Regions from separate parts of the Paenibacillus sp. NMA1017 genome, predicted to be linked through region 2. Evidence: riboswitches for the same ligand, from Rfam matches in the RefSeq annotation. Region 2 holds a riboswitch; the other holds the start of a gene.
The links. A riboswitch is a leader RNA that binds a small molecule or an ion and turns the genes downstream of it on or off. The one in region 2 is predicted to bind thiamine pyrophosphate.

Region 1 (5,135 bases), on a different contig from region 2:
CGACGAATTGCAGGCATTCGCGCACACGTTCTGCTCTCTCTTTTTTCGCGACACCTGCCAGCTCCAACGGCATTGCCACATTTCCACTGACCGTTCGATTGTGAACAAGATGATAATGCTGAAAAATCATCCCTATGGATCGCCGCGCTTCACGGAGACGTTTTTCCGGCATGCGAGTCAGATCTTCCCCGTTCACAACCACGTTTCCCTCATCCGGCCTTTCCAATACATTCATTAACCGGAGCACGGTAGACTTACCGGCACCGCTGGCACCTATAATACCGTGGATTTCCCCCTCCTCCACTTGAAGGGACACGGATTGAACCGCATGAAATTGGCCGCTTGAGGTGGTATAATGCTTGCTTACCTGATGCAGCGAAATCATGAAACCTGGCCTCCTGATGATCCATTTCTCAGGGAAAATGTAATAAGCCCGCCAGCCCAGGCGGGTCTGTACGAGCCGTCAATTCCCATTGCATTAATATACCACAGAGCAGAAAACGGGCAAAGCCTTTTGACAACAATTAACGTACATCCCACACCCCCACATAAGGAAAGTGGATACCGAGTCCCCAAGCCAGCGTAAGTATGACAACAAAATAGAATATGAATACAACATCTACAGCCGAATAGCCAATCGCATAATAATATGTGCGTTTGGTTTCATTGGTAAAACCCTTGGCTTCCATAGCAATAGCAATGCGCTGAGCACGCCGAATACTTTGAGCGAGTAGCGGAATCGCATACCTGCGAAGCGTGGCATACATATTCCATTTGGACACATGCTGATGTAAACCTCGAATACGGTGGGCTTGTCTCAATGCCTGAAATTCCTCCACCATCATGGGCATCAACCGCATGGCTGCCAAAAAGCTGTATGCATACTTCGGAGGGAGCTTCCATTGCTGCATCAGTGAATAAAAAAGGTCCACTGGACGAGTCGTTAAACCAAACAGCAAACCTACCGCAGCCATACTCAGCGCACGAAAGCCCAGATGCATGCCTCGGTAAAAGCTTTCCTGCGTAATATGGATCAGGCCCCATGTCCACCAGGTCGTCACCCCTTTGCCGAACATCATCATGCCCGTTGAAGTTGAAATAAACACCAATATAAAGGGAGATCCATACAGCAGCAGCCGCTTCCATGGATGGCCTGACCAGACAAGCAGCAGTAACATAGCACACGCAACATTAAACATGACATTCGGATTATGGATGACTATAACGACCACAAACAGGATGGAAAACATCACGAGCTTTAGGCCCGGATTCACGCGATGCAACCATGTTTTATGATGGGGAAAGGACAGGTTCATACTGTAATTCCCCTTTCTGAATCCGCCATGTATCGGTACAATATCGACGGACAATTTCCGGGTCATGGGTGACCATCACAATGGCCGTGCCTGCCGCTCTCAGCTGCTCCAACATATCCAGCATGACAAAGGTATTACGCGCATCATGCCCAAAGGTCGGTTCATCGAGCAGCAGCACTTCCGGCTCACGAATCATAGCCGTAGCAATACTCAACCGCCTTTTTTGGCCTAACGAAAGCTGATACGGATGACGCTCGTCCAGCCGCTCCAGTCCGAACTGTACAAGCATCCGATCGACCCGTTCCCGGCACTGTTCGGCGCTAAACAAGCTCTTGGGTAACGAATACTCTAGTTCCTTTCGTACGGTGTGTGCTACGAATTGCAGCTCGGGATTTTGAAACGCGAACCCGATACGCTCTGCCAGTTGTTCCGTACTGCCTGCCTCAACTCCGCACACGCTATAACGTCCCTGTGTGCGAAGTAAGCGCATCATGGAGAGCAACAGCGAGCTTTTGCCAGCCCCGTTTTCACCGACCACGCCAATCCAGTCGCCAGACTTCACCTGCGCATGCTCCACATAAATCACTGAACTTAAACTGCGGAGGCCGCTAAAATGTTCTAGCTCCAGCAAATTAGTCCCCGCACCATTCTGTTGCGTCACTGCTTCACTCCAACGTGGCGAAGACGATTCATTCCATACTCCCGGATACCACACGCCGTACTCGGACAATGCCTGCCGATGCACATGAAATACTTCTTCGGCCCTTCCATCCGCAATGATCTCCCCTTGAGCAGAAAGCACCACAATCCGATCCACATCATGGACAATTTCATTAATTTTATGTTCCACGATCACCAGTGTCTGGTCTACCGAAATGTTGCGAATGGTATCCCACACCTGTGTAGTGCCTTCCTCGTCCAACAAAGCCGTCGGCTCATCCAGAAAAAGCACTTCTGGCTCCATAGCCAGCACAGACGCAATCGCCAGCCGCTGCTTCATTCCCTGTGACATGCTGCCAATGGGCATATGTATATCATCCGTCGATAGACCAACCTGTATCAGCAGCTCGCGAATACGGGATCGCATTTGCTCACGAGGAACCTGATTATTTTCCAACACAAAAGCCAGTTCCTCGTCTGCATAGGACATACAGAACTGCGTATCAGGATCTTGAAATACAATACCTGAGACACTTGGGATTACAGCAGCATCGCATTTCATAGGCACTTCTATCGTGCGTGGAATCAGACCACTTAACACTTGGAGCAGCGTTGATTTACCGCATCCACTCGGCCCCAGTAGCAGCAGCTTTTCCCCCTTGCGGACAGACAAAGACATATTGTGAAAAAGCAGTTCTTGCTCACCGGGGAATTTCAACCGTAGCCGGGTGATCGAAGCCACCACATCTTCGGTTGCCCGGCTCATCAATCCAGCCCCTTATAATCTTGTTCCGTTGCAGGCCTCAAACTTCGCGTGACTCCGGTTACCTCCAATGCCTTAGCCAGATAGAACGCGAATACCCCGGCAATCACAATACTGCCAATCATCCGAAATCCAATATACAAAACATAGTTCCAGGTCGATAGCTGATCAATATACCCGTAGCTGAAGTCTAGAATCAGAGAAGTGACAGCCGCCCCAGCCGCAGCTAGCGAAGCAACCCACAAGTTTGCGTTCCGATACAGAAAAGCTGCAAAAAACAGCTCCGCTCCCAAGCCTTGCAGCAGGCCATAATACAAAGTGGACATGCCCCATTCGCTTCCCAAAAAAGCACTGACCGTTGCCGCTGCCACCTCTGCCAAAATTGCAACACCCGGCTTGCGAATGATGAGATAAGCAAACGTGCCTGCCATAAACCACATGCCATACATCAGTTGCTCGGCGTGTAGACCAAATGGCTTCATCAAATCATAGGCAGGCCCCCATATTTTGTAGATCAACCCGAACACAACAGCGATCACAATCGTGACCAAAATATCCGTCAGTTTCAACCCTTTGGACGCTCTTACAGCAGTATTCATTATTGCGTGCTCCCCTTTTTCCTTATAGTTGGCCTCTTGGCCATAAAAAAAGCTTGCCTGGAGCTGAATCTCCAGGCAAGCTTTATGCGCAGTAAAAGGTAAAGCACCATACAAAACATCATTCGTCGATATGCCTTATATAACCAGTAGTCTAAACTACTACACTGATACCAAGCCAAGTCAGGGTCAAGGTAAAATGCTAGGACATACATTGAATCTATCGACAACCGCAAAAAAAAGCGGCATTCCTGTATAGTGTTCTTGGTTTCTCTACGCTGGCATTACCCAGATCAGATTTCACGGTCAGTGGCAAGGGCCACCCTCTCAGCCTGACTTTCTCAAGCTCCCGACAATGCTTTTTTAATTCACTATAATATATACCACATCTATGGCTTTGACAATCCTATAATCCGAAGAAACGCTTAGCTGTTTCCGTCGTCGCAATTTCGATCTCCATCATGCTACGGCCTGTGCACTCGGCAATCGTAGCGGCGATGTGAGCGAGATACATCGGCTCATTACGCCCTTCTTTGGGCTTCACGGGCAGATTACGCGGGGTCAGAAATGGAGCATCCGTTTCAATCATCAACCGGTCTAGCGGAATATCCCTAACCAGCTCACGCAGATGTTTGCCACGCCGTTCGTCGCAAATCCAGCCGGTGATCCCGATATACAGTCCCATTTCTACATACGTATGCAGTTCCTGTTCCGTGCCGGTAAAACAATGCACTACCACTTTATCGACAAGCCCTTGATACTCCCGCAGCATAGCGGCAAAGTCCTCATGTGCATCTCGTTCATGCAGAAATAACGGCATATTCAGCTCACCCGCCAGTTGGATTTGCTCCCCAAACCATCGGCGCTGCACATCACGCGGCGAAAAATCACGGTTATAGTCCAGTCCGCATTCCCCTATGGATACGACCTGTGGCTGACTCGCCAGCTGGCGGAGCTGCTGAATCGTATCTGCGCTGCAGTCTTTGGCATCATGGGGATGCACGCCAGCCGTCGTATACAGCTTGCCCGGATAACGGGCCGCATACTGAGCAGCCTCCCGACTGCCGCGGACACTGGTTCCAGTAATAATCAAAGGTGTAATCCCTACAGCCGCGGCTCTCTCTACCACCTGTTCCCGATCCGCATGAAACGAACGGTGCATCAAGTTCACACCAATATCAATTAACGGTGTACCCCTTTCCATCTCAATCCCTCCTTCGCAAACTACAATCTCGGGTCAATCGGCTCCGATTCCAGAGATAGCGCGGCAAGGACGCATTCATGAATACGATCTACCGTATCCTTACGGACAAAACGTTCCACGCCTTCCATACCAAGCGCTCCTTCCATCAGGGCATGACGCTCCTTTTTGTTCGTTCGACGCTGCTTCAGACGCTTTAAATTCTCAGGGGCAAGATAATCCATACCGTAAATGATATGCAAATACTTGCGGCCTCTCACCTTGATTGCAGGCTGAATCATCTTGTCCCGATTTTTCATCAAAAAGCGTTCCGGCTTGATCACAATCCCCTCATGACCATCCTCTGTCATCTCGTTCCACCAGCGAATAACCGCTTCCTCGCTTGCTTCGTCCGTGATGACGCGATACTCTGTCTCCATAAACAGGGAAGACAGCCCAGCCAGTTCTCTATTTTGCTCCATATGCCAAATATGAGAATGGTCGAAAAAAGTCTTTCCGCTGTGTGCCAGCGTATGAAACGGTGCGATACGAATTTCATCCAGACCGTCCACATCCCAGCAATATTTTTGAAAAGCCTCTTGAAACGTTACGGCATTCGC
Region 2 (5,135 bases):
CTCACTGGAAAATTGCTTAAGGATGAGGGTAAAGTGGAATGGACTCCACGTGTACGTTACGGCTATCTGGATCAGCATACCAAGCTGACACCGGGCAAAACGGTACGTGATGTTTTGAAAGACGCTTTTCTTCCTTTGTTGGAATTGGAAAAGGAAATGATGCAGATTACTGACAAAATGGGGGATGCTTCTCCTGAAGAGTTGGAAGTGCTGCTGGAACAGATGGGTGAAATTCAGGAGCAATTGGATATGGGGGATTTTTACCTCATTGATGTGAAGGTTGAAGAAATGGCGAATGGACTGGGACTCTCGGCCATAGGACTGGACCGGGATGTATCTGCACTTAGCGGTGGGCAACGGACAAAGGTGCTTCTTGCTAAGTTGCTGTTGGAAAAGCCGAATGTCCTGCTGCTGGATGAGCCTACCAACTATTTGGATGTAGAGCATATTGAATGGCTTACGCGCTATTTGAAGGACTATCCCTATGCTTTTATTCTTATTTCACATGATACTGAATTTATGAATCAGGTCGTTAATGTTATTTACCATCTTGAATTTGCCAAGATGACCCGTTATTCAGCTAACTATGAAAAGTTTCTTGAAATGGCGGATCTGAACAAAGCTCAGCATATTGATGCTTATGAGAAGCAACAGGATTTTATTAAGAAACAGGAAGATTTTATTCAGCGTAATAAAGCGCGTGCCTCTACATCAGGCCGAGCAAAGAGCCGTGAAAAACAGCTTGATCGGATCGAACGTATTGATAAGCCTGAAGAAGCCGCAAAACCAACCTTTCAATTTAAAGAAGCACGTGCAAGCGGAAAGACGGTATTTGAGGGTATTGATTTTGAGATTGGTTATACGCATGCCCTTTTGCCTAAAATGTCCATGACGATTGAACGTGGCGAAAAGATTGCAATTGTTGGCTACAATGGTGTCGGTAAATCGACATTGCTCAAAACCATATTGGGAAAAATTCCACCAATCAGTGGAAAAACCTATCAAGGTGATTTTTTGCAGCCCGCTTATTTTGAGCAGGAAGTAAAGGCGGAGAAAATTACACCGATTGACGATGTGTGGAATGAATTCCCGCATTTGAACCAGCATGAAGTACGAGCGCATTTGGCGCGTTGCGGTTTGAAGAATGAGCATATCACGCGTCCGCTATCTGCGCTCAGTGGTGGAGAACAGGCTAAAGTCCGTCTTTGCAAACTGTTAATGCGTGAAAGCAACTGGGTACTGTTCGATGAGCCTACCAACCACTTGGATGTTAAAGCAAAGGATGAGCTGAAACGTGCCTTGAAGGAATACAAAGGGACCGTATTGCTTGTATCTCACGAACCGGACTTTTACGAGGATTGGGTAACCAAAACGTGGAATGTGGAAGAGTGGTCAAGTAAAGTTAACTAAAATCAACTAAATCCAGTTCTGGCAAATTTCACACGAAGTGGGGTTTGCAGAATTAGAAAAATATGCTAAGCTATCTTTAGCTTATACAATAAAATAGTCACACTAGGGGAGCCGCCCATGCGGCTGAGACGGAATAAATGGATTTCGGACCCTTTGCACCTGATCTGGGTTATGCCAGCGTAGGGAAGTGAGCGCCGTACAAACAAGGCAACGCCATCTTTATTTTTGTTTGTGCGTGGGACGATACACGTATACGGATATCATGGTCCGTTCGATTATTGGACGTTCGTTAAACCACTTCCTTGGGGAAGTGGTTTTTTGCGTTTCGTTCATTTTAAGTTGTTCGAGCTTCCGTAGACGATTCACATACAATCCCCTTTCATTCCTGCTGGTAGACGTGGCTGGCTAAGCTTAGATCCTTTAATCCAATGTGAGGTGAAGACAAAATCGAATTACACGCAATTTCGATGGAAAAGGGCACTTTTGCACAAGCCGCCCAAGTGGCTGCTGTGATTTGTCCGTATGTTCATTATGTACACGCACGTTTAAAACAGAATGGTGCCTCTGCATTGCTTTCTTTGACTCGCAGCATGGTGGAGCAGGAAGTTCCTCTGCAACAAATTGTAGTAAATGATCGTGTGGATGTAGCTTTACTTACTTTGGTTGGAGCCGTCCAACTACCAGCTAATGGATTACCTGTTGTGGATGTGAAAAGCCTACTTCCTAAGAGTACACGCTGTGGAGTGTCTGTGCATTCCTTGGAGGAGGCGCAGACTACCGAGCAGGCAGGTGCGGACTATGTACTTTATGGTCACGTATATGAGACCCATTGTAAGCCCGGTATTGTACCGCGGGGGTTAGCTCAGCTTGAACATATTTGCAGGCTGTCGAACATTCCGGTGATCGCGCTGGGCGGCATACAACCGCATCATATCCCGGAGCTTTATAGGGCCGGAGCAAGCGGAATTGCGGTGATGTCTGGTATATGGGAGGCTGAGTCGCCCGTTGCAGCTGCGATGGAATATAGGCGAATGGCAGATCTTGTAGTTCACAGCCTGTAGCGAGAAAACGAGAGTAGAGGCAAGCTGAAAGCAGAAGGGTTTATGGAGAGGAGACACGGAACAAATGCTAAAGATACACACAGAGGCAAGAGCGATAGGACATGCTGAATGCTTGGTCATAGGTGGAGGTGTCATCGGCAGTTCCATAGCTTATCATGTGGCCAAGGAGGGAAGAAGTACGATCATGCTGGAACGATTGATCCCGGGTGAGGGAGCCTCAGGAGCAGCGGTTGGAATGCTGGCAGCGGAAAGTGAAGAGTTCACCGACTCTGAGCTGGCACGATTTGCTCGCAGAAGTCGAGATGCATTCCCTGAGCTTGTCTGTGATCTGGAGCGTTTGTCGGGTATTTCGGTGGAATTCCGTACAGAAGGATTTGTGACCCCTTTCCGTACGGAAACTGAAGGCCAAAAGCGCTGGAAAGCTGCTAAAACGCGAGAGGATGATTGTTCTATCTGGTGGGATGCGAGGGAATTGGCCCGCAGAATTCCTGGTTTGGATGAACAAGCGATCGGGGCAATATATCGTTCAAAGGAGACACAAGTGGCTCCTGTACAGCTTTGCCGTGCTTATGCAGGTGCTGCTGCGGTGCTGGGAGCAACGGTATGGTCTGGTACACAGGCAGAGCAACTGGTCATACAGGATGGTCGTGTTTGCGGTGTCCGAACAGATAGTGGCTTTTTTTCCTGCGATCAGGTCATTATTGCTGGAGGCTTGGATAGCATGAAATTGCTAGCGCAGGTTGGGTTTGAATATCCACTTTATCCGGTCAAGGGCGAAGCGGTAGCGGTCTCCTTGAAGGATCACCCGTTAGAATACACCATTTGTGCTGATGATATTTACCTCGTGCCTAAACAGAATAACGAGCTTTGGATTGGGGCAACGAGTCTTCCGTATCAATATGACGAAGAGGTGACCGTAGGAGGCTTGGAGGGGTTGCTGGCACGTGCCTCTGCCTGGCTGCCGCGCGTTCGTGAAGCTTCTTTTATGCGCGCTTGGGCGGGCTTACGTCCGCAGGCCGCATCAGGTCATCCTTTTATTGGCAGTGTACCTGGGGTCGAGGGCGTATATGCTGCAGTCGGGCATTATCGCAACGGTGTCCTGCTGAGTGATGCTACCGGGCGTGCGATGGCAGCTATGCTTAATGGGGCTGGTGCGGCTGAATTTGGGATAAGTAGATTTTCTTCTGAGCTCCTCAAGGAGGAAAGCTTATGAAGCTGACGATTAACGGCCAGAGCCTGACCTTTTCTAATCGAATCACTCATGTGGATCAATTGCTACATGAGCTTGATGTAAAGGTGAAAACCGTAGTGGTGGAGCTGAATCGGCATATATTGACCCGTGAAGATCATGATGAAGCGGTACTGAAGGATGGAGATTGCCTAGAGATTGTACATTTTGTGGGAGGCGGTTGATCATGTTAACCATTGGAAAAGCATCTTTTACCTCAAGGCTGTTGTTGGGAACAGGAAAATTCTCTGATCTGGATATCCAATCCCAAGCCGTAGAGGCTGCTGAGACGGAAATATTGACGTTTGCTGTACGGAGATTGAACTTGGAGGAACGGGATAAGCAGCATTTTCTCGATATGCTGGATTTGAGCCGGTATACACTTCTTCCCAACACAGCAGGGGCTACAACAGCAGAGGAGGCGATTCGTATTGCCCAATTGGCAAAAGCCTCCGGCCTGTGCGATATGATTAAGGTGGAAGTCATTGGGGATAGCAAGACACTGCTGCCTGATCCTTTTGAAACGTTGAAAGCTAGTGATAAGCTGTTAGAAGAAGGTTTTATCGTGCTGCCCTACATATCGGACGATGTGATTCTAGCAAAGAGGCTTCAAGAGCTTGGAGTACACGCCGTTATGCCTGGAGCATCACCGATTGGTACAGGACATGGTTTGCTCAATCCATTTTCATTAGAGCTAATTATTGAACAAGCGGAAGTTCCGGTTATTGTCGATGCGGGTATTCGCTCACCCGGTGACGCGGCAATGGCGATGCAGTTGGGGGCAGATGCTGTTTTGTTGAACACAGCCGTATCAGGAGCGAAGGACCCGGTAAAAATGGCTGAGGCAATGAAACTGGCTGTTCGTGCTGGAAGATATGGTTTTGAGGCGGGGATGATTCCTGTAAAACGTTATGCTTCAGCAAGCAGTCCGACAGAAGGCATGGTTCAGGCATGAAGGTAACTGACAAATCCGGTGCAGGAGAAACACATCCAAGTGATCGTTATTCCAGACAGGAAAGATTCGCGCCCTTTGGACCGACAGGACAACGCCGGCTTGCTTCCTCTCACGTACTGATCGTAGGGGTCGGAGCGCTAGGCACAGGTATTGCGGAAACGCTCGTCCGCGGGGGCGTAGGTACAGTGAGCCTCGTAGACCGGGATTATGTGGAATGGAGCAATTTGCAGCGACAGCAGCTTTTTCAGGAAAGTGATGCTGCGCAAAGATATCCCAAAGCAGTAGCTGCTCAGCGAAGATTAAAGGATATTAATTCGGAAACGGTTATCCATGCACATGTACTGGATGTTGGGGTGGAGGAGCTGGAAGAGTTGATCCAGGGGGTAGATCTCATGATGGATGCAACCGACAATTTCGATACCCGACTTCTTATGAACGACATGGCACTCAAGCATCGGATTCCTTGGATTTATGGGGGATG

Region 1: another riboswitch for thiamine pyrophosphate. It lies ahead of AC5ELV_RS18675 (ECF transporter S component); the one in region 2 lies ahead of AC5ELV_RS05040 (thiamine phosphate synthase).

Annotation. Positions count from the first base shown of each region.
Region 1 is NZ_JBZXYR010000008.1:59,016-64,150, forward strand. Features, by position in the region: gene AC5ELV_RS18660 (methionine ABC transporter ATP-binding protein) at 1-385, opposite strand, end outside; gene AC5ELV_RS18665 (energy-coupling factor transporter transmembrane component T family protein) at 525-1,316, opposite strand; gene AC5ELV_RS18670 (ABC transporter ATP-binding protein) at 1,291-2,742, opposite strand; gene AC5ELV_RS18675 (ECF transporter S component) at 2,742-3,338, opposite strand; TPP riboswitch at 3,588-3,697, opposite strand; gene AC5ELV_RS18680 (TatD family hydrolase) at 3,742-4,539, opposite strand; gene AC5ELV_RS18685 (polynucleotide kinase-phosphatase) at 4,560-5,135, opposite strand, start outside.
Region 2 is NZ_JBZXYR010000002.1:19,515-24,649, reverse strand. Features, by position in the region: gene AC5ELV_RS05045 (ABC-F family ATP-binding cassette domain-containing protein) at 1-1,410, shown strand, start outside; TPP riboswitch at 1,505-1,613, shown strand; gene AC5ELV_RS05040 (thiamine phosphate synthase) at 1,878-2,471, shown strand; gene thiO (glycine oxidase ThiO) at 2,536-3,684, shown strand; gene thiS (sulfur carrier protein ThiS) at 3,681-3,884, shown strand; gene AC5ELV_RS05025 (thiazole synthase) at 3,887-4,654, shown strand; gene AC5ELV_RS05020 (ThiF family adenylyltransferase) at 4,651-5,135, shown strand, end outside.